Regions from separate parts of the Streptomyces sp. NPDC005004 genome, predicted to be linked through region 1. Evidence: riboswitches for the same ligand, from Rfam matches in the RefSeq annotation. Region 1 holds a riboswitch; the other holds the start of a gene.
The links. A riboswitch is a leader RNA that binds a small molecule or an ion and turns the genes downstream of it on or off. The one in region 1 is predicted to bind glycine.

Region 1 (10,907 bases):
GGAGGAAACGATGTTCTTGACGTAGTCGACACCGTTGTCCTTGGCCTTCGGCACCGGCGCGGTCTGCGGCGCGGCGACCAGGTAGTCGAACTCCTGGAAGGCCTGCTTCAGGTGGAAGACGATCGTGGTGTCGTCCGGCGTGGCGATGGACGCGAGGCCCTTGTCGCTCTTGTCCTTGTAGGGACCCTTGTACTTGTCGCCGCCGGCCAGGTACTGCTGGAAGTAGTTCGGGCCGAGGGAGAGCACGTCACGCGCGAAGTTGGAGCGCTCGACGGCGTACTTGACGTCCTTCGAGGTGATCGGCGTGCCGTCCTGGTACTTCAGGCCCGAACGCAGCTTGTACGTCCAGGTCTTGCCGCCGTCGCTCGGGACACCCTTGCCGGCCGCGAGGTCGGGGACCAGGGTGTTGCCCTTCTGGCCCGGGGCGGGCTGGAAGGTCATGAGCGGGCGGGCCCACAGCCGGCTGAGGTTGTACATGTACGCGTAGTACGTGTTGCCGGGGTCGAACGAGTCCGGGACGTCGGACAGTTCGTAGGTGACCGTCCCGCCCTTCTTGTCCGAGGCGTTGACGACACCCTTGGTCGCGGCGTTGGCCGGGGCCGACTTGGCGTCGTTCTTGTTGGAATCGGCCTTGCTGCAGCCTGTGACGAACAGGCTCGCGGACCCGAGGACCGCGATAGCGGCCAGCGCTGACCTTCGCATAATGGGCGCTTTCCCCTTCAGAATCGGAAACTTGGTTGGGCTCTCCGCGGCAGACGTCAGCGGCTGCGCGGGTCGAGAGCGTCGCGGAGACCGTCGCCGAGCAGGTTGAACGCCAGGACAGTCACGAAGATGGCGAGACCGGGGACGATCATGTACTGCGGATCGACCTCGTAGAAGTTGACCGCGTCGCGGAGCATGCCGCCCCAGGACGCCTGCGGGGGCTGGATGCCGACACCGAGGAAGCTCAGCGATGCCTCGAAGAGGATGTTGGTCGGGATGAGCAGCGTCGAGTAGACGATGATCGGGCCGACCAGGTTCGGCATCAGCTCGCGGAAGAGGATGTACGGGCCCTTGGCGCCCATGCCGCGCGAGGCGTCGACGAACTCGCGCTCGCGCAGGGCGAGGGTCTGGCCGCGCACGATGCGGCCCAGGTAGGGCCAGTTGAAGAAGCCGATGACGAAGATCAGCACGCTCAGGTGCAGCGGCAGGCCGGTGAGACCGAAGGCGCCGCCCTGGAGGGTGGCCGAGATCGCGATGGCGAAGAGCAGCAGCGGGAAGGCGAGGAAAGTGTCCATCAGCCGGCTGATGATCGAGTCCACGCGGCCGCCGTAGAAACCGGCGACGACGCCGAGGATGGCGCCGATCACGTTGGACAGGATCGTCGCACCGAAGGCGACCACGAGGGACACCCAGGAGCCCTCGAGGATGCGGGTCGCGATGTCACGGCCGAACTTGGGGTCCACACCCAGCGGGTGCTCCATGCTCATGCCGCCCCAACCACCCTTGGGCAGCGAGGTGTTGGCGTCGATCAGATCCTGGTGGAAGGCATTGGGATCGAGGCCGAAGGCGGCCTGGAGCGGACGCGCGAGCACCGCCAGCACGACCAGCAGGATGACGATGACGGCCCCGGCTACGGCGGCCTTGTCCTTCTTGAACCGCGTCCAGGCGATCTGTCCGAGAGAACGACCCTCGATCTTCCCCTTGCCGGCGCCGTCGAGCACAGCTTCCGGCTGTGCTTCGGCTGCCGCCCCGGTGGTCTCGATCGGTGCGGTCACAGTGACCCGACCCCTCTCGCCGGTGGTGACCGGCCTGTGCCTGCCGCGGATTGCGGCTATGTCGACTTGCACTCGAACACAAGGTCTCCACCTCGTGTTCTATTCGGGAGTCTTCAGCGTCGTCGCGATCACCCGCCAGCCCTGACGGGGAAAGGATGCGCAACCGTGATCCACCGAAGGGGGTTTCCGTTACCGGATCCGCGGGTAACCATCTCCGAATGGTGGCCAGTTGGGACAGACTGGCAATTCCACGCGGTTGGGATGGAACGGCGCCGCCGCTCGGGCGCCTTGCCCTTCCACTGCGCAAACTTTGCTCGCGGAAAACCAAAGGCCCTCCGGAGAGGGCCTGTTGATCAGTAACTGCCGCGCACGGGTGGGTAGCCGTAGCCAGCGGTGGGTGCCTGAGGGCGTACGGACGGCGGGAGTTGGGGCTGCGCGCCGACCACGTGCGCCTCGCGGTCGTAGAAGGGGCGCGCGTTCGCCCGCATCCACATCACGACCGGGTCGTAGTCGTCGGTCATCGCGACGGTGGAGACGGGCAGCCCGTCGGGGACCGCGCCGATCGACTGCTGCATCATCGCCCGCACCGAGTCGACCGCCGCCGGGGTCGTCTCGTACACGTCCAGGCCGATGGCGAGGTACGGCGCGCCGAGCGCGGGCTGCACCCAGGCGCGGCGCAGCGAGCGCAGGGCGGGGGTGCGGTGGGCGTTCTGTGCGAGCAGGGCGTAGAACGCCGGCACCTCGATGGCGGGTTCGGACAGGCTGAGGGGGCCCGCGGGCTGGCGGTCCAGGCCCGTGGCGATGCGGCGCAGGTCCAGCCAGGGGATGCCGACGCCGCCGCCGGGGGCGTGCGGGTTGAGCCAGAGACCGTAGTGGTCGGGGTAGAGGGTGCGGGCCACGTCGAGTCCCTCGGCCACCTCGTACGACCGGCTCCAGCCGCTGGCGGACAGCTCCTGCGCGGAGGTCACACAGGGGGCGTAGCCGAAGCCGTCGACCTCCATGTTCCCGTACTGCGCGTCCGGGGAGCCGGCCTGGCCGTGCCAGAGCAGCATCCAGATCTGCCCGGTCGAGGGGGTGGCGAGGGCGCGCAGCAGTGCCTCGTAGGCGTCGTAACGCCCGGGGGTGACCTGGCGGAGTGTGTGTTCGACGCCGGCGCTCGGGCTCGCGCTCACCTGTCTTACCGCCCCTTCGATTCTTGCCCCAGTGTGGAGGACAGCTTAAGCGGCGATCGCCGTGATCCCCATGGAGGACTGCTTGCCGTACCGATGGCTAGTTGCCGTACTGGTAGAAGGGGCGCACGTTCGTCTTCAGCCAGTCGCCCACCGGGTCCTGCGCCACGTCCAGGAGGACGAGGTTGACGGGCCAGGGCGCCGGGGACTGAGCGAGGGCGCGCTCCAGCGCCTCCAACGGCAGGGCGCGCAAGTCGCCCTCCCACTGGGAGAGTTCGACGCCGATGAAGAGGACCGGATCGGCCGTCTCGATGGCGGCGAGGCAGCGGCGGGCCGTGACGACGACGCCCGTGCCCGCGAACTCGGCCGAGGCGGCGGCGAGGAAGTCCACCGGGTCCTCCTGCCAGTCGGGCTCGAAGAGCCGGACCCGGGCGCCGCCCGCCGGACCGTCGAGCGCCGTGCGGTCGGCCCGGCACAGCTCGGCGACCGCCTCGGGCGGCAGCGGAACGCCCACCACGCCACCGGGGTTGAGCACGATGCCCGCCTGCGGCGGCAGCCCGCGCGCGAATTCCACGGCCGGGGCGACGGTGAAGGAGAGGTGGGCGCCCGGCGACTGGCGGAACTGCTCCTCGGAGCTGAAGACCGGGATGAACACCTGGCCCTCGATCTCCACGGAGGGCAGGTCGAGCGAACCGCTCTGCGGGCCACCGCCGTTGGGCAGCGGTATCCACACGAAGCTGCGGGAGAGGACCTCGACGATCCGGGCGCCCGCCGAGGGCACGCCGAGGGAGGCCGAGAGCACCTCCTCCAACTCGTTGCCGGGCCACCCGCCGTGCGGATGGGGGTGCGCCTGTGCCGGGAAGTCCGCGGGAAAGTCCGCCGGGAAGTCCATGTTCCTACCGCCTGCCGGGAAACCATGCTGTGGTGCAGAAGGCTAACCGGTGCGGGCGGCGGACCTCACGCCGCGAAGTCGATCCGGCGCAGCCCGTCCGCCGAGGCGCGGTCCAGCAGCACCGCCGAGGCGCAGCCCGGGGGCAGTTCGCCGCGCTCCACGGCGCGCAGCAGCCGCGCCGTGGTGTGCCGGTGCCGTCCGAAGGCGTAGCGGGAGACGCCCCGGCCGCGCTCGCGCTGGCCGTGGCGGGCGACCTCGGCGTCGACGTCGAGCAGGACCAGGTGGAGGGCGGTGCCCCTGCGCCGGGCCTCGTGGGCGAGCCAGGCGCGCACCCAGGGCTGGGTGCCGCAGTCGTGGACGACGACGCCCTCGCCGGTGGCCAGCGCGCGGCGCAGCCCGGCGTAGTGGGCGAGGCGGACCAGGGGGCGGTAGAGCGCGTACGGCAGGGCGGGCAGCCGGGTCTGCCAGCGGTCGCGGGTGTCCTGGGAGTCGATGCGGCGGCCGGGGACGACGCGGTGCATGAGGGTGGACTTGCCGCTGCCGGGCAGCCCGGTGACGACCACCAGGTCGCGGGGGCCGAAGCGCAGCTCGCGAGGCGTGCCGCCGGGGCACTCGCGCAGGTCGCGTACGAGGGGGGCGGGGCGGGCGGCGGCCCGGCGTTCCCGTGCCGGGGCGGAGGGCTGGCGCGGCACCGCCAGGCCGGTGGCGGCGTACGCCGGAGTCCTGTTCACCGAGATCGTCCTCCCCTTGGGTTCGGTAATCCCTTGCCCATCCCATGTAAAGAGAAGGTAATGCGGGAAGTCGGTGGTTCCGTGTCCGTCCTGCCACGGTCCGGTCACAGGCGGCCGCCCCTTCAGCGGCGGCGATCGCCGTGCGATGATGTGGCCGCCAACTGCATACCGGCCGCTTGAATCCGCGCGGGAGAGTCCCTGGCAGTACGTCGCCGGGGCGCCGAAGGAGCAAGTCCCTCCCTTGAATCTCTCAGGCCCCGTTACCGCGCGGGCGAGGCACATCTGAAAAGCGGGCCGCTGCCGTCAGTGGCTCCACCCAAGGTGCAAACCGTGACCGTGCGGGTCATGGCGAACCTCTCAGGTTCCGATGACAGATGGGGAGGAACGTTCCTCGCCCCATCCCCCGTTGCCCTGGGAGACGACCGACCGATGAGCAGCACCGAACTCCGTCACACCGCGCTCGACGCCGTGCACCGCGCGCTCGGCGCCACCATGACCGACTTCGCCGGCTGGGACATGCCCCTGCGCTACGGCTCCGAGCGCGACGAGCACCTGGCGGTGCGCACCCGGGCCGGTCTCTTCGACCTCTCGCACATGGGCGAGATCACCGTGACCGGCCCCGACGCGGCAGCGCTGCTGAACTACGCGCTGGTCGGCGACATCGCCTCGGTGGGTCTCGGCCGCGCCCGCTACACCATGATCTGCCAGGCCGACGGCGGCATCCTGGACGACCTGATCGTCTATCGGCTCGGCGAGACCGAGGCTTCTTCCGAATACATGGTCGTGGCCAACGCCTCCAACGCCCAGGTCGTCCTCGACGCGCTGACCGAGCGCGCGGCGGGCTTCGACGCCGAGGTCCGCGACGACCGCGACGCCTACGCGCTGCTCGCCGTCCAGGGCCCGGAGTCCCCCGCGATCCTCAAGTCGCTCACCGACGCCGACCTCGACAACCTCAAGTACTACGCCGGGCTCCCCGGCACCGTCGCGGGCGTCCCCGCGCTGATCGCCCGCACCGGCTACACCGGCGAGGACGGCTTCGAGCTGTTCGTGAAGCCGGTGCACGCGGTCGAGCTGTGGCAGGCGCTGACCAAGGCGGGCGAGGCGTCCGGTCTGGTCGCCTGCGGTCTGTCCTGCCGCGACACCCTGCGCCTCGAGGCGGGTATGCCGCTGTACGGGCACGAGCTGACCCGCGAGCTGACCCCGTTCGACGCCGGTCTCGGCCGGGTCGTGAAGTTCGGCAAGGACGGCGACTTCGTGGGCCGCGCCGCGCTGAGCGAGGCCGCTGAGCGCGCCGAGCAGAACCCGCCGCGCGTCCTGGTCGGCCTGATCGCCGAGGGCCGCCGGGTGCCGCGCGCCGGGTACGCCGTCGTCGCGGGCGGCGAGGTGATCGGCGAGGTCACCTCCGGCGCCCCCTCCCCCACCCTGGGCAGCCCGATCGCCATCGCCTACGTGGACGCGGCGCACGCGGCGCCGGGCACCGAGGGCGTCGGCGTGGACATCCGGGGCAGCCACGAGCCGTACCGGGTCGTGGCGCTGCCGTTCTACAAGCGCCAGAAGTAGCCACAGGGCGCCGCGCGTCCTCGCTGCCGCTTCGGCGTGACCCTGCGCACATTTTCCCCGCTCATCAGCGGTTTACGTCCCCTTCGTCCGTCCAGCACGCCCTCGCGTACAGGAGAATTCAGGTCATGAGCAACCCGCAGAAGCTGAGCTACACCAAGGAGCACGAGTGGCTGTCGGACGCCGAGGACGGCGTCTCGACGGTCGGCATCACCGAGCACGCGGCCAACGCGCTCGGCGACGTGGTCTTCGTCCAGCTCCCCGAGGTCGGCGACACGGTGACCGCGGGCGAGTCCTGTGGCGAGCTGGAGTCCACCAAGTCGGTCTCGGAGCTGTACTCGCCGGTCACCGGTGAGATCACGGAGATCAACCAGGACGTCGTCGACGACCCGTCCCTGGTGAACTCCGCGCCCTTCGAGGGCGGCTGGCTGTTCAAGGTGCGCGCCGCGGAGAAGCCCGAGGAGCTGCTCTCCGCCGACGAGTACACCGCCTACACCGCAGGCTGAGGAGCCGGAGCCGTATGACTGACGTCCTGAACACGCCCCTGCACGAGCTGGACCCCGAGGTCGCCGCCGCGGTCGACGCCGAGCTGCGCCGCCAGCAGTCCACCCTCGAGATGATCGCCTCCGAGAACTTCGCGCCGCTCGCGGTGATGGAGGCGCAGGGCTCCGTCCTGACCAACAAGTACGCCGAGGGCTACCCGGGCCGCCGCTACTACGGCGGCTGCGAGCACGTGGACGTGGCCGAGCAGATCGCCATCGACCGGGTGAAGGAGCTGTTCGGCGCCGAGTACGCCAACGTGCAGCCGCACTCGGGCGCCTCCGCGAACCAGGCGGCGCTGTTCGCGCTGGCCCAGCCCGGGGACACCATCCTGGGTCTGGACCTCGCGCACGGCGGCCACCTCACCCACGGGATGCGGCTGAACTTCTCCGGCAAGCAGTTCGACGTGGTCGCCTACCACGTGGACGAGGAGACCGGACTGGTCGACATGGCCGAGGTCGAGCGCCTCGCCAAGGAGCACCGCCCGAAGGTGATCATCGCGGGCTGGTCGGCGTACCCGCGGCAGCTCGACTTCGCGGAGTTCCGGCGGATCGCGGACGAGACCGGGGCCCACCTGTGGGTCGACATGGCGCACTTCGCCGGTCTGGTCGCGGCGGGGCTGCACCCGAACCCGGTCGAGTACGCGGACGTGGTGACCTCCACCACGCACAAGACGCTCGGCGGTCCGCGCGGCGGCATCATCCTCGCCAAGAAGGACTTCGCCAAGAAGCTGAACTCCTCGGTCTTCCCCGGTTTCCAGGGCGGCCCGCTGGAGCACGTGATCGCGGCGAAGGCGGTCTCCTTCAAGGTCGCCGCCTCGGAGGAGTTCAAGGAGCGGCAGCGTCGTACGGTGGAGGGTGCCCGTATCCTCGCCGAGCGGCTGACCGCGCCGGACGCCCGCGCGGCCGGGGTGAACGTGCTCTCCGGCGGCACCGACGTGCACCTGATCCTGGTGGATCTGCGTGAGTCGGAGCTGGACGGGCAGCAGGCCGAGGACCGCCTCCACGAGGTGGGCATCACGGTCAACCGCAACGCCGTCCCGAACGACCCGCGGCCCCCGATGGTCACCTCGGGTCTGCGGATCGGCACGCCGGCGCTGGCGACCCGCGGCTTCACGGCCGAGGACTTCGCCGAGGTCGCGGACGTGATCGCGGAGGCGCTGAAGCCGTCGTACGACGTCGAGGCGCTGCGCGGCCGGGTGCGGGCGCTGGCCGACAAGCACCCGCTGTACCCCACGCTGGGCGAGTAGTACCCCGAAGTTCACTTGGGTGCCCCGCCCACCGTCCCGTGGGCGGGGCACCCGTGCTCTGTCAGCATCACTTTTGTACTTGTTCGTCATTGAGGAGTCACCGTGGCCGTCTCGGTCTTCGACCTATTCTCGATCGGCATCGGCCCGTCCAGCTCCCACACGGTGGGCCCGATGCGCGCGGCACGCATGTTCGCCCGCCGCCTGCGCAACGAGGGTCTGCTGGACTCCGTCGCCGCCGTGCGCTGCGAGCTGTACGGCTCGCTCGGCGCGACCGGCCACGGCCACGGCACCCCGAAGGCGGTCCTGCTCGGCCTGGAGGGCGCCTCCCCGCGCACGGTGGACGTGGAGGGCGCGGACGACCGGGTGGAGGGGATCAAGAAGGCGGGTCGCCTCAGCCTGCTCGGCGAGCGCGAGATCCCGTTCTCCTTCGACGACGACCTGCTCCTGCACCGCCGCAAGGCCCTGCCCTACCACGCCAACGGCATGACCCTGTGGGCGTACGACGCCTCGGGCGCCGAGCTGCTCACCAAGACGTACTACTCGGTCGGCGGCGGCTTCGTCGTGGACGAGGAGGCGGTGGGCGCGGACCGCATCGTGCTGGACGACACGGTGCTGAAGTACCCCTTCCGCACGGGCGACGAGCTGCTGCGTCTGACCAAGGAGACGGGCCTGTCGATCTCCTCCCTGATGCTGGAGAACGAGCGGGCCTGGCGCACGGAGGAGGAGATCCGCGAGGGTCTGCTGGAGATCTGGCAGGTCATGCGCGAGTGCGTGCGCCGGGGCATGTCCCGCGAGGGCATCCTCCCGGGCGGCCTGCGCGTCCGCCGCCGCGCCGCCGTCTCCGCCCGTCAGCTGCGCGCCGAGGGCAACCCGCTCGCGCACGCCATGGAGTGGATCACCCTCTACGCGATGGCGGTCAACGAGGAGAACGCGGCGGGCGGCCGCGTGGTCACCGCCCCCACCAACGGCGCGGCCGGCATCATCCCGGCGGTGCTGCACTACTACGTCAACTTCGTGCCCGGCGCCGACGAGGAGGGCGTGATCCGCTTCCTCCTGGCGGCGGGCGCGATCGGCATGCTCTTCAAGGAGAACGCCTCCATCTCCGGCGCCGAGGTCGGCTGCCAGGGCGAGGTCGGCTCCGCCTGCTCCATGGCGGCGGGCGCGCTGGCCGAGGTCCTCGGCGGCTCCCCCGAGCAGGTCGAGAACGCCGCCGAGATCGGCATGGAACACAACCTCGGCCTCACCTGCGACCCGGTCGGCGGCCTGGTCCAGATCCCCTGCATCGAGCGCAACGGCATGGCCGCGGTGAAGGCGGTCACCGCCGCCAAGATGGCCATGCGCGGCGACGGCGCCCACATGGTCTCCCTCGACAAGGTCATCAAGACGATGAAGGAGACGGGGGCGGACATGAGCGTGAAGTACAAGGAGACGGCGCGGGGCGGTCTGGCGGTGAACATCATCGAGTGCTGAGGCCGCGCAGCAGCAGCCCCAGTGCGCGTGGGCGTGACGGTGACGCCGCGCCGTGCAGTACGTCCGCACCAGGGTCGTGCCGACCCGGGGCGGACGCCCGTAGGGAGGCGATCGGGCTGCTCGCCATGGGGGCCGGCACGGGCACGAGCGTCCTGGTCGGCCGGCGGGGTCCCGAATCGGCGGCGGAGGTACCGCGTCACCACCTGGACCGGATCTTCACGCCTCCCGCGAAGTCCGAGGCCAGGGGCGGGAGACGGCGCCCAGAGCGGGGATCCGCCGTGTCCGCGCGCTCACAACCGCCGTCACCACAAAGGGAGTCCCATGTTCCGAGTGCCCCTCCCGGGGGCACAACCTCTTCATGCTCCATGGGATCGACGTCAGCGCCTACCAGTCCTCGTCGTACGACACCGACGGGCTCTCCTTCGCGTTCATCAAGGCGACGGAAGGCCGGTCGTACGTCAACTCCAGACTCGCGGCCCAGACGAAGACCGCGCGGGACGCCGGTCTGGTCGTGGGCTTCTACCACTTCCTGTGGCCCGGCAATCTCACGGAGCAGGCCGAGTACTTCGTGGCGAAGGCGCCGGACAAGCCCGGGGACATCCTGGCCGTCGACTGGGAGACCACCGGTGACGGCACCCACGCCAGCAACGCGGAGAAGGACGCGTTCATCCGCAAGCTGAAGCAACTGCGCCCGAAGAACCGGGTCGTGCTGTACACGAACCGCAACTACTGGCTGAACGTGGACACGACCTCGTACGCCGGTGACGGCCTGTGGATCGCCGACTACGTGAGCGCGGGCAAGCCGCGCATCAAGGCCAAGTGGCGGTTCCACCAGTACACCAGCGAGCCGCTCGACAAGGACGTGGCCGACTTCTCCAGCAAGGCCGCCCTGGTGGCCTGGGCCCACCTCAGCACGTAGGAGGCACCGGGCGGCCTTGCCGGCTTCCGGCGGGGGTCAGCCCTTGAACTCCGCCGGGCGCTCCGGGGAGGCGGCCGCCAGGGCGGCGCGGACCGCGTCCACGCCCTCGCGCAGGCCGTAGACCGGGGTGGCGGGCTGCTGGCGCCAGGAGTCGTCGATGCCGCCCGCGTCGACGGTGTCGAAGCCGAGTTCGTCGATGAGCGCGCGGACCTTCGCCTTGGCGGCCCCGTCGTCCCCGGCGACCGGGAGGGCCAGGCGGTCCGGGTCGCCGGCGGGGCGGGGCCGGTCCAGGATGTCCTGGGCGTAGGTGCCGTTGAACGCCTTCACGACGGGGCGCCCGAGGTGGCGCTCGGTCCAGCGGCTCTCGGTGATGCCCTCGTCCTCGATGCCGGCGATCCGGCCGTCGCGCTCACGCGGGTAGTAGTTGTTGGTGTCGATCACGGCGGCCCCCTCGGCGGCGCCGTCGAGCAGCCCGGCGGGCAGGTCCGGGACCGCCTTGAGCGGGACGGTGACCACGACGACCTCGGCGCCGTTCGCCGCCTCCTCGGCCCGTACGGGTGTCGCGCCGGTCTCCTCGGCCAGCTCCTTGAGCGTCTCGGGGCCGCGCGAGTTGGCCACGGACA
Region 2 (10,907 bases), on a different contig from region 1:
CGCTGACGCACGACCTGTTCAAGGACGTGCTGGAGGCCGTCGGTCAGGAGCTGACCGAAGTGCGCATCACGGATCTGCGTGAGGGCGTCTTCTACGCGGAGCTGGTGTTCGCCAGCGGGGTCGAGGTGAGCGCGCGTCCCTCCGACGCCATAGCGCTGGCCCTGCGCACCGGCACGCCGATCTACGGGAGTGACGGGGTGCTCGACGATGCGGGCATCGCCATCCCGGACGAGCAGGAGGACGAGGTGGAGAAATTCCGCGAGTTCCTCGACCAGATCTCGCCCGAGGACTTCGGCACCAGCAGCCAGTGAGGCACCGGCGCGGACCCCGTGGTCAGAGGCCACGGGGCTGCCCCGTGCCGCCGTGCCGCGCGGCTGGAAGCGGTGTCACGGGCGGGCAATTGCCAACGGCGCGTGAGAGCGTCCTACGACCCCTCGCGAGCGCATTCGGCTAGCCTTTCCCCGCGGTGGGACACGAGAAACCACTCTCAGGGTGATTATCACTCGGCGTGCCGAGTGTGGCGATCGTTGACGCACCCCTGGTGACTGCCTACCGTCGAGATGGCAGGTCAAGGACGGAGGTCGGCGTGAGAACCAGCGGCGACGGTACGGCTGGGGGCGCCCCCGGAAACGGGTTCGGGGCGAGCGGTCCGTACCCTCCCCCAAGCTCGCGGCTCCGCCCGAGCGGGGGGTATCCCCAGCCCAGCGGCGCGGCGGAACACGCCGCGCAGCGGCCAACCGCAGTGCCGGAGGGCGAAGGGGCGGCGACGGCATCCGAGGAGATCGGCTACCGCGGGCCCACGGCCTGCGCGGCGGCCGGCATCACCTATCGGCAGCTCGACTACTGGGCCCGCACCGGCCTGGTGGAGCCGAGCGTGCGACCCGCCCACGGCTCGGGCACCCAGCGGCTGTACAGCTTCCGGGACGTGGTCGTCCTCAAGATCGTCAAGCGCTTCCTGGACACCGGTGTCTCGCTGCAGAACATCCGTTCGGCGGTACAGCACCTCAGGGACCGCGGCTTCCGCGACCTGGAGCGCATGACGCTGATGAGCGACGGCGCCACGGTCTACGAGTGCACCTCCCCGGACGAGGTCCACGCCCTGCTCCAGGGCGGCCAGGGCATCTTCGGCATCGCCGTGGGCGTGGTGTGGCGGGACGTGGAGAGCGCGCTGTCCCAACTGCACGGCGAGCGCGTCGACACCGGCGAGACGCTGATCGGGCACAACCCCGCCGACGAACTGGCCAGGCGGCGCAACCGGGCCGTCTGAGCCCACGGAAGGTTCTCGCGGCGCCGGGTGACGGGCGTTGTCAGTGGTGTGGTGCACCATCGGACATGTGAGAGCCGCGCCGACGATCCTCCATCTCGACATGGACGCCTTCTACGCCTCGGTGGAGCAGGCGTCCAAGCCGAGCCTGCGCGGCAAGGCGGTCGTGGTCGGCGGCCTCGGCCCGCGCGGGGTCGTGGCCACCGCGTCGTACGAGGCGCGGGCGTTCGGAGTGCACTCGGCGATGCCGACGGCCCAGGCGCGCAGACGGGCGCCGAACGCCGCGTACGTCACGCCCCGCTTCGCCGTCTACCGCTCGGTCAGCGAGCAGGTGATGGCCCTGCTGCGCGAGCTGTCGCCGCTGGTGGAGCCCCTGAGCCTGGACGAGGCGTTCGTGGACCTGGAGGCCGGGGGGACGGCCTGGGACGAGCCCTCGGCGCGTGCGGTCGGTGTCAGACTGCGCGCCGACATCCGGGAGGTCACCGGGCTCACCGGCTCGGTCGGGCTCGCCGCCTCCAAGATGCTCGCGAAGATCGCTTCCGAGCGCGCCAAGCCCGACGGACTGTGTCTGATAGAACCCGGCACCGAGCGCGCCCTCCTCGGACCGATGCCGGTGCGGACGCTGCCCGGAGTCGGCCCCGCCACCGGCGACCACCTGCGCCGGGCCGGGATCACCACCGTGGACGAACTGGCCGAGGCCGGCGAGGACGAACTGGTCCGGCTGCTCGGCAAGGCCCACGGCCACGCGCTGTACGCGATGGCGCTGGCGCGCGACGACCGGCCGGTGGTCGCCGAGCGCGAGGCCAAGTCGGTCTCCGTCGAGGACACCTACGACGTCGACATCCACGACCGGCTGAGGATCGGCCTGGAGGTGCGGCGGCTCGCCGACCGGTGCGTACGGCGGCTGCGCGGCGCGGGACTGTCCGGCCGCACCATCGTGCTCAAGGTGCGGCGGTACGACTTCTCGACGCTGACCCGCTCCGAGACGCTGCGCGGGCCCACGGACGACCCGACGGTGGTCCGGGAGGCGGCCGCGCGGCTCCTGGAGTCGGTCGACACCACCGGCGGGGTGCGGCTGCTCGGCGTCGGCGTCACCGGACTGGCCGACTACACCCAGGAGGATCTGTTCGCGCAGGCCGCGGGCGAGCTGGCCGCCGAGACGCCCGAGGAAGCCACGCCCGAGCCGCTCCCGGCCGCTCCGGCCGCGCCGCCGGAGCGGCAGTGGCGGCCCGGCCAGGACGTGCGGCACGCCGAGCACGGGCCCGGCTGGGTGCAGGGCAGCGGGCTCGGCCGGGTCACCGTGCGCTTCGAGACGCCGCTCTCCACCGCGCCGGGCCGGGTGCGGACCTTCCGGGTGGACGACCCGGACCTGGAGCCTGCCGACCCGCTGCCGCTGGTGGTGAGGGCGACCGACGCGGCGGAGACGGAGAGAGGGGCGTGAGGGAGAAGGGGTCAGGCGTCCTCGGTGCCGGCGAGCTTGCCGAAGTCGCGGTCCGGGACCTTGGGAGCGCCGGGGGAGGAGCCCACGTCGAGGCCGTAGTGGTGGTAGAGCTGGAGCTCCTGCTCGGGGGAGAGATGGCGGCCCACACCGAAGTCCGGGGCGTCCTTGATGAGCGCGCGTTCGAAGGGGACGTGGAGGGTGCCCTCGACCAGTTCGCTCGGTTCGAGCGGGACGAAGGCGTCACGGGAGAAGAGCCCGGTGCGTATGGCGGCCCACTCGGGGACGCCCGTCGCGTCGTCGAGGTACACCTCGTCGATGGTGCCGATCTTGGTGCCGTTGCGGTCGAACGCCTTGCGGCCGATCAGATTGCGCGGATCGATGTCGGTCTGCACGGTCCCTCTCCCTCCACGTGGTCCCAACTCATCCGTTAGCACTACAAAAGAGCAGAATGAGCGTGGCGGCCACTCGAACGCCGCGGGTCACGGCCCCGCTGGTACCCTGACAACGGCTGCTGACCCCGTGCGGGAGAGTCCTCCGAGCAAGTCGGAGGCGCCGAAGGAGCAACTCCTCCCCGGAATCTCTCAGGCACCCGTACCGCACGGACGAGGTCACTCTGGAAAGCAGGGCGGGCGTCCACGGCTCCCGCTCTCACCGACGGTGAAAGCCGGGGTCCTCGGGCCTCCGGTGAAGCTCTCAGGTATGAGATGACAGAGGGGGAGGCCGGTGGGCACCCGCGCCGAGGTGCCCCTCGCAGGTCGCGCCAGACCAGGAGGCCTCCGCACATGACCGCCCCTCGCATTCCGCTCTCCGCACTCGAAGCGGGCATCCCCTTCGAGCAGCGTCACATCGGGCCCGACCACGAGGCACGGGCCAAGATGCTCGCGCAGGTCGGCTACGGCTCCCTGGACGAGCTGACCGCCGCCGCCGTCCCGGACGTCATCAAGAACACCGACGCCCTCGACCTGCCGGACGCCCGCACCGAGGCCGAGGTGCTCGCGGAACTGCGTTCCCTCGCGGACCGCAACCAGGTCCTCGGCTCCATGATCGGGCTCGGCTACCACGGCACCTTCACCCCGCCGGTCATCCTGCGCAACGTCATGGAGAACCCGGCCTGGTACACCGCCTACACGCCGTACCAGCCGGAGATCTCCCAGGGCCGTCTGGAGGCCCTGCTGAACTTCCAGACGATGGTCGCCGAGCTGACCGGGCTGCCCACCTCCGGCGCCTCCCTCCTCGACGAGGGCACCGCCGCCGCCGAGGCCATGGCGCTCTCCCGGCGCATGGGCAAGAACAAGAAGGGCCTCTTCCTGGTCGACGCGGACACGCTGCCGCAGACCGTCGCGGTCATCGAGACCCGCGCCGAGCCGACCGGCGTCGAGATCGTCGTCGCCGACCTGAGCGAAGGCATCCCGGCCGACATCGCCGCCCGTGACATCACCGGCGTCCTGCTCCAGTACCCCGGCGCCTCCGGTGCCGTGCGCGACCTGAAGCCCGTGATCGAGCAGGCGCACGAACTGGGCGCGCTCGTCACCGTCGCCGCCGACCTGCTCGCCCTCACCCTGCTCACCTCGCCCGGCGAACTGGGCGCGGACATCGCCATCGGCACCACCCAGCGCTTCGGCGTGCCCATGGGCTTCGGCGGCCCGCACGCCGGTTACATGGCGGTGCACGAGAAGTTCGCCCGCAGCCTGCCCGGCCGTCTCGTCGGCGTCTCCGTGGACGCGGACGGCCACAAGGCGTACCGGCTCGCGCTGCAGACCCGTGAGCAGCACATCCGCCGCGAGAAGGCCACCAGCAACATCTGCACCGCGCAGGTCCTGCTCGCCGTCATGGCCGGGATGTACGCCGTCTACCACGGCCCCGACGGCCTGCGCACCATCGCCCGCCGCACCCACCGCTACGCCACGATCCTCGCCGAGGGCCTGAAGGCGGGCGGCGTCGAGATCGTCCACGGCGCCTACTTCGACACGCTCACCGCGCGCGTGCCCGGCAAGGCCGCCGACGTCGTCGCCGCCGCGCGCAAGGGCTGGGTCAACCTGCGCCAGGTCGACGCCGACCACGTCTCCCTGGCCTGCGACGAGACCACCAACCGCGCCCAGGTCGCCGCCGTGTTCGCCGCCTTCGGCGTCGAGGGCGACATCGAGGCGCTGGACGCGGCCGCGGCCGAGGCGCTGCCCGAGGCGCTCCTGCGCACCGACGACTACCTCACCCACCCGGTCTTCCACGAGCACCGCTCCGAGACGGCCATGCTGCGCTACCTGCGCAAGCTGTCCGACCGCGACTACGCGCTCGACCGGGGCATGATCCCGCTCGGCTCCTGCACCATGAAGCTGAACGCGACCACCGAGATGGAGCCGGTCACCTGGCCCGAGTTCGGCCAGCTGCACCCCTTCGCGCCCGCCGACCAGGCCGAGGGCTACCTCACCCTCATCCACGAGCTGGAGGACCGGCTCGCGGAGGTCACCGGCTACGACAAGGTCTCCCTCCAGCCCAACGCCGGGTCCCAGGGCGAGCTCGCCGGTCTGCTGGCCGTCCGCGCCTACCACCGCGCGAACGGCGACGAGCAGCGCACCGTCTGCCTCATCCCGTCCTCCGCGCACGGCACCAACGCGGCGAGCGCCGCGATGGCCGGGATGAAGGTCGTCGTCGTCAAGACCGCCGAGGACGGCGAGATCGACGTCGAGGACCTGCGCGCCAAGATCGAGCAGCACCGCGACCAGCTCTCCGTGCTGATGATCACCTACCCGTCGACCCACGGCGTCTTCGAGGAGCACGTCGCGGACATCTGCGCCCAGGTGCACGACGCGGGCGGCCAGGTGTACGTCGACGGCGCCAACCTCAACGCCCTGGTCGGCCTCGCCAAGCCCGGCCACTTCGGCGGCGACGTCTCCCACCTGAACCTGCACAAGACGTTCTGCATCCCGCACGGCGGCGGTGGCCCGGGCGTCGGCCCGGTGGCCGTGCGCGCGCACCTCGCGCCGTACCTGCCCAACCACCCGCTCCAGCCGGCCGCCGGTCCCGAGACGGGTGTCGGCCCGATCTCGGCGGCGCCCTGGGGCAGCGCGGGCATCCTGCCGATCTCGTGGGCGTACGTCCGCCTCATGGGCGGCGAGGGGCTCAAGCGCGCCACCCAGGTGGCCGTGCTCTCCGCGAACTACGTCGCCAAGCGCCTGGAGCCGCACTACCCGGTGCTCTACACCGGCCCCGGCAACCTGGTCGCGCACGAGTGCATCATCGACCTGCGTCCGCTGACCAAGGCGACCGGCGTCAGCGTGGACGACGTGGCCAAGCGCCTGATCGACTACGGCTTCCACGCGCCGACCATGTCCTTCCCGGTCGCCGGCACGCTGATGATCGAGCCGACCGAGTCGGAGGACCTGGCCGAGCTGGACCGGTTCTGCGACGCGATGATCGCGATCCGCGCCGAGATCGACAAGGTCGGCTCCGGCGTCTGGCCCGCCGAGGACAACCCGCTGCACGGCGCCCCGCACACCGCCGCCGCGCTCGGTGGCGAGTGGACGCACCCGTACAGCCGCGAGGAGGCCGTCTTCCCGGCCGGGGTCTCGGCCGCCGACAAGTACTGGCCGCCGGTGCGCCGCATCGACCAGGCCTTCGGCGACCGCAACCTGGTGTGCTCCTGCCCGCCGCCGGACGCGTACGAGGACTGAGCCCGCACACGCGCGAGGGGCGGCCCCCGGCCCGTGGATCCGGTGGATTCACGGGTTGGGGGCCGCCCCTCGGCGTTTTCTCAGACGGTGGCCAGCGAGACTTCCGTCGACTTGATCAGCGCGACCACGTCGGAGCCCGTCGCCAGCTTCAGCTCCTCCGCCGACTCATGGGTGATGGCGGAGGTCAGCTCGGCGCCCGGCACCGCGATCTTCACCGCGGCCATGGCCTCGCCGGTGGTGATGTCCGTGATGGTGCCCGCGAGCTGGTTGCGGATCGAGATGTGGTGCACGGGCTCGGTGGCGAGCGAGACCTCCGTCGCCTTCACCAGGGCGCGCACGGACGTGCCCTCCCGAAGGCCCAGGTCCTCGGCGGCCTCCAGAGTGATCGCCGCGGTGATGTCCTGACCGCCGGTCAGTTGGACCTTGACGGTCGCCATGACCTCGCCGGAATGGACCGCCGTGACGGTGCCGGGAAGCTGGTTGCGGATACTCATGGTCATGGCGCCCCACCGTACGGGGTGCGCACACTCACTCCGGGTAAGCGTGCGTCTGCGTCGCCTTGACGGTCGCCCAGACTGCGGCGCCCGGGTGAAGGCCGAGTTCCGCCGCCGCTGCCGTGGTGAGGTCGGCGGCCAGGGGCAGGTCGCCCGTCAGGTCCACGCGGATCTGGTCGCCGTGGGATTCCAGGCCGACGACATGGCAGCGCCAGAGGTTGCGGGCGCTGGCCCCGGTCGGACGGTCCCGGAACAGGGTCACCGCGACCGGCGGGAAGGCGACGAAGACCGGCCCGGCCAGCTCCTCGGTGGTCGTGACCTCCGGCCCGGTGTCCAGTCGTACGGTGTGCCCGTCGGCGGTTCCCCGGTAGAGGTTGAGGCCGACGAGCCGCGCGATGTACTCCGTGCGCGGATGGCGGGCGATCTCCGTGGGGCTGCCCTCCTGCACCACACGGCCGTGCTCCACGACCACCAGCCGGTCCGCGAGCACCATGGCGTCCAGCGGATCGTGCGTCACCAGGACGGCGACGGCCTCGAACTCCGCGAGATGGCGCCGCAGCTGGGAGCGGACCTCCAGCCGGGTGCGCGCGTCCAGGGCGGCCAGCGGCTCGTCGAGCAGCAGCAGCCGGGGACGGGTGGCCAGCGCCCGCGCCACGGCGACGCGCTGGGCCTGCCCGCCGGAGAGCCGCCGCGGCCTGGCGTTCACGTGATCGGCGAGCCCCAGCCGGTCCAGCCACTCCGCGGCCTGGGCGCGCGCCTCCGCCTTGCCCACCCCCTGGCAGCGCGGTCCGAACGCCACGTTGTCCAGGGCGGACAGATGCGGGAAGAGCAGATAGTCCTGGAAGACCACGCCGACCGGACGGGACTCCGGCGGGGTGCGCTCCAGTCGGTCGCCGTCCAGGCGCAGATGCCCCTCGGTGAGCGGGATCAGGCCCGCGAGGGCCCGCAACGCGGTGGTCTTGCCCGCGCCGTTGGGCCCGAGCAGCGCCACCACGTCACCGGGGGCGGCGCGCAGCGACACGTCGAGGCGGAAAGCGCCCCGGTCGACGACGAGCCGGGCGTCCAGGCCCTCCTCGCCCGTGGCCGCGACGTCGCTCACACCCGCGTGGGGCGCGTTGATCTCGGTCATCGGGGAACTGTCCTCCGTCGGTACGCGCGCAGGGGCCGGCTTCCATCCTCGCGGCACCGTCACGCTCCCGTCATCCACCGGTCCCGCAGCCCCGCCAGGACCGCGATGGACACGGCCAGCAGGATCAGGCTGAGGGAGATCGCCGCCTCGGGGTCGTTCTGCAGGGCGAGGTAGACCGCGAGCGGCATGGTCTGGGTACGGCCCGGGAAGTTGCCCGCGAAGGTGATCGTCGCGCCGAACTCGCCGAGCGCGCGCGCCCAGGCCAGGACGGAACCGGCGGCGACACCGGGCGCGATCAGCGGCAGGGTGACCCGGCGGAACGCGGTGAAGCGGGACGCGCCGAGCGTGGTGGCCGCCTCCTCGAAGCGAGGGTCGGCCGCACGCAGGGTGCCCTCGACGCTGATGACCAGGAAGGGCATCGCGACGAACGCCTCCGCGATGATCACACCGGCGGTGGTGAACGGCAGGGTGATCCCGAACCAGGCGTCCAGCCACTTGCCGACGACGCCGTTGCGCCCGAGGGCGAGCAGCAGGGCCACACCTCCGACGACCGGCGGCAGCACCAGCGGCAGCGTCACCAGGGCGCGCAGGATTCCCCGGCCGGGAAACTCGGTGCGCGCGAGGATCCACGCCAGCGGCACTCCGAGGACGAGACTCACCGCGGTGGCGGCCGTCGCGCTGATCAGCGACAACTGCAACGCCTGCCACACCTCGGGGCTGGTCAACTGGTCGGGCAGGCTCTTCCAGGGCGCGCGCACGAGCAGCGCGAGGAGGGGCACCAGCAGGAACGCGATGGCCACGAGCCCCGGCACCAGCAGCGGGAGCGGTACGCCGCGCCGGTGGGCGCGGACGCGGGGGCGCCGCGGCCCTCCCCTGCGGGGAGCGGTCGCGGCGTCGTTGCTGTCGAGCGCGGTCACGGCTTGAGGAAGCCGGCCTGGGTCAGCACCTTCTGGCCCTCGGGCGACTGGACCAGGGCGATGAACGCCTTGGCGGTGCCGGCGTTGTCCGAGTTCTTCAGCAGGGCGATCGGGTAGTCGTTGATCGCGTCCTTGGACTCGGGGAACTCCACACCCGCGACCTTGCCCCGGGCGGCCTTGACGTCGGTCTTGTAGACGAGGGAGGCGTCGGCCTCCTTCAGCTCCACCTTGTTGAGCGCGGACTTCACGTCCTGCTCGTAGGAGACCGGGGTGACCTTGAGGTGGCCGGCGTCCAGGACCTTCTGGGCGGCGGCGCCGCAGGGCACCGTCCTGTCGCACAGGACGACCTTGAGCCGGGGGTCGGTCAGGTCCTTCAGGGAGCCGACCTTGTCGGGGTTGCCCGGCAGGGTGGCGATCTCGAGCTGGTTGCGCGCGAAGGTGGCCGGGGCACCGACGGCGTCCTTCTTGCCGGTCACGGTCGCCATGGTGGCGGGGCTGGCCGCGGCGAAGACGTCGGCCGGGGCGCCGCTGGTGATGCTCGCGGCGAGGGTGTCGCTGCCGCCGAAGTTGAACTCGACCTTCGTGCCCGGGTGCTGCTTCTCGAAGTCCTTGCCGAGCGTCGTGAAGGTCTCCTTGAGAGAGGCCGCCGCGAACACGGTGACGGTGCCCTTCAGCTTCGGGCTCGCCGAGGCGGAGTCCGACGAGTCCGCCTTGGCGGGCGTGGACCCGTCGGAGGAGGAGCACGCGCTGAGCGCCAGCAGGGCGGCAACTCCCACCCCGGCCAGCGGCAGCGCCCGGCGGGTCCGGCGCACGGATCGGGTCATCACGGTTCCACTCCTCACGATCACTGGAACAGCCATGTGTGCTCTTCCCGGGCCAGACATCGGCCATGAGGTGATGATAGTGCCGCAATTGCGAGTGGTAGACCATTCGGAGCATCGCATGAGCGGCAAAACCGTGAGTTGGGGCTGGCATATGCGCTTGTGGGTCACCGTTTTGCGGTTGTCGATTCCTGGGACGCAAGGTGTCACTCGCGCAGGCGGCCATGACCGGCGACTGGCCCGACCCGCCTGCCGGCCGGCCGCTCGTGGCGCATGGACGGCCGACGGCACTCCGCTCGATGCGGCGGGTCCGCGACGGGTGCTGCCCCAGGACCGCTGCGGCGCCCGGCGCGGCAGCGCGCTCACCGGTGGCCGGGAGCCACCGCTTCGGGGCGCCCGCGCCGGTCGCTATGCGTCAATCAACGTTCAGACGCGGTCAATGTGGACGTTCGTGGACTTCACGCGCGCCGTGGCCTCCATGCCGACTTCCAGGCCGAGTTCGTCCACCGCTTCGCGGGTGAGCAGGGAGACCAGCCGGTGCGGACCCGCCTGGATCTCGACCTGGGCGGCGACGTCGCCGAGCTTGATGGCGGTCACGATGCCGGGGAAGGCGTTGCGGACCGAGGTGTAGGAGGTCTCCTCCTCGCCGGCGCCCGTCTGGGCCAGCTCCACGGAGAAGGCCGCGAGGTCCTTGCCCGCGATCAGGCGTCGCCCTGACTCGTCGCGGTGCGTGGCCATGCGGCCGGCGTCGGCCCAGCGTCGTGCGGTGTCCGGGCTCACGCCGAGCAGCCGCGCCGCCTGGCCGATGGTGTATGACTGCATGGTCGTCACCATAAATCCAGAGGTCGGGAACGGGGCACACGGGTCCGGGTTCGCGTGTCTCGCGCAGTGCTCCGAGGGGACGGACGGGGGACCCCGCCCGGCTGGGCTCAGCCTGTGTGGACGCGCGGGCGGCGGGCCCGGTCCGGCTCCGCCTCGCGCAGGACCTCACGGGTGACGGGGGCGACCTCGCCCTGTCCGAAGAGGAAGAAGCGCAGGAAGTTGGCGAACGGGTTGCCTTCCGTCCACTCGAAGTAGATGTGCGGGGTGCGGCCGGTCATGTCGCGCACGTGCAGGAGAAGCGCGGCCAGACCGTTGGGGATCGAGGCGGACTCGACGGTCAGCACCCGGTAG

Region 2: another riboswitch for glycine. It lies ahead of gcvP (aminomethyl-transferring glycine dehydrogenase); the one in region 1 lies ahead of gcvT (glycine cleavage system aminomethyltransferase GcvT).

Annotation. Positions count from the first base shown of each region.
Region 1 covers NZ_JBSGAH010000024.1:58,005-68,911, forward strand. Annotated here, with positions in the region: gene ACWEEU_RS27120 (ABC transporter substrate-binding protein) at 1-702, opposite strand, end outside; gene ACWEEU_RS27125 (ABC transporter permease) at 759-1,757, opposite strand; gene ACWEEU_RS27130 (enhanced serine sensitivity protein SseB C-terminal domain-containing protein) at 2,111-2,929, opposite strand; gene ACWEEU_RS27135 (enhanced serine sensitivity protein SseB) at 3,027-3,818, opposite strand; gene ACWEEU_RS27140 (AAA family ATPase) at 3,884-4,549, opposite strand; glycine riboswitch at 4,727-4,825, shown strand; glycine riboswitch at 4,826-4,933, shown strand; gene gcvT (glycine cleavage system aminomethyltransferase GcvT) at 4,979-6,109, shown strand; gene gcvH (glycine cleavage system protein GcvH) at 6,235-6,612, shown strand; gene glyA (serine hydroxymethyltransferase) at 6,627-7,895, shown strand; gene ACWEEU_RS27160 (L-serine ammonia-lyase) at 7,998-9,365, shown strand; gene ACWEEU_RS27165 (glycoside hydrolase family 25 protein) at 9,724-10,284, shown strand; gene ACWEEU_RS27170 (NADPH-dependent F420 reductase) at 10,321-10,907, opposite strand, start outside.
Region 2 covers NZ_JBSGAH010000009.1:7,805-18,711, forward strand. Annotated here, with positions in the region: gene ACWEEU_RS14460 (bifunctional nuclease family protein) at 1-311, shown strand, start outside; gene ACWEEU_RS14465 (MerR family transcriptional regulator) at 587-1,267, shown strand; gene ACWEEU_RS14470 (DNA polymerase IV) at 1,335-2,705, shown strand; gene ACWEEU_RS14475 (PRC-barrel domain-containing protein) at 2,717-3,097, opposite strand; glycine riboswitch at 3,218-3,312, shown strand; gene gcvP (aminomethyl-transferring glycine dehydrogenase) at 3,488-6,373, shown strand; gene ACWEEU_RS14485 (TOBE domain-containing protein) at 6,454-6,873, opposite strand; gene ACWEEU_RS14490 (ABC transporter ATP-binding protein) at 6,902-7,996, opposite strand; gene ACWEEU_RS14495 (ABC transporter permease) at 8,056-8,913, opposite strand; gene modA (molybdate ABC transporter substrate-binding protein) at 8,910-9,737, opposite strand; gene ACWEEU_RS14505 (TOBE domain-containing protein) at 10,161-10,556, opposite strand; gene ACWEEU_RS14510 (APC family permease) at 10,664-10,907, opposite strand, start outside.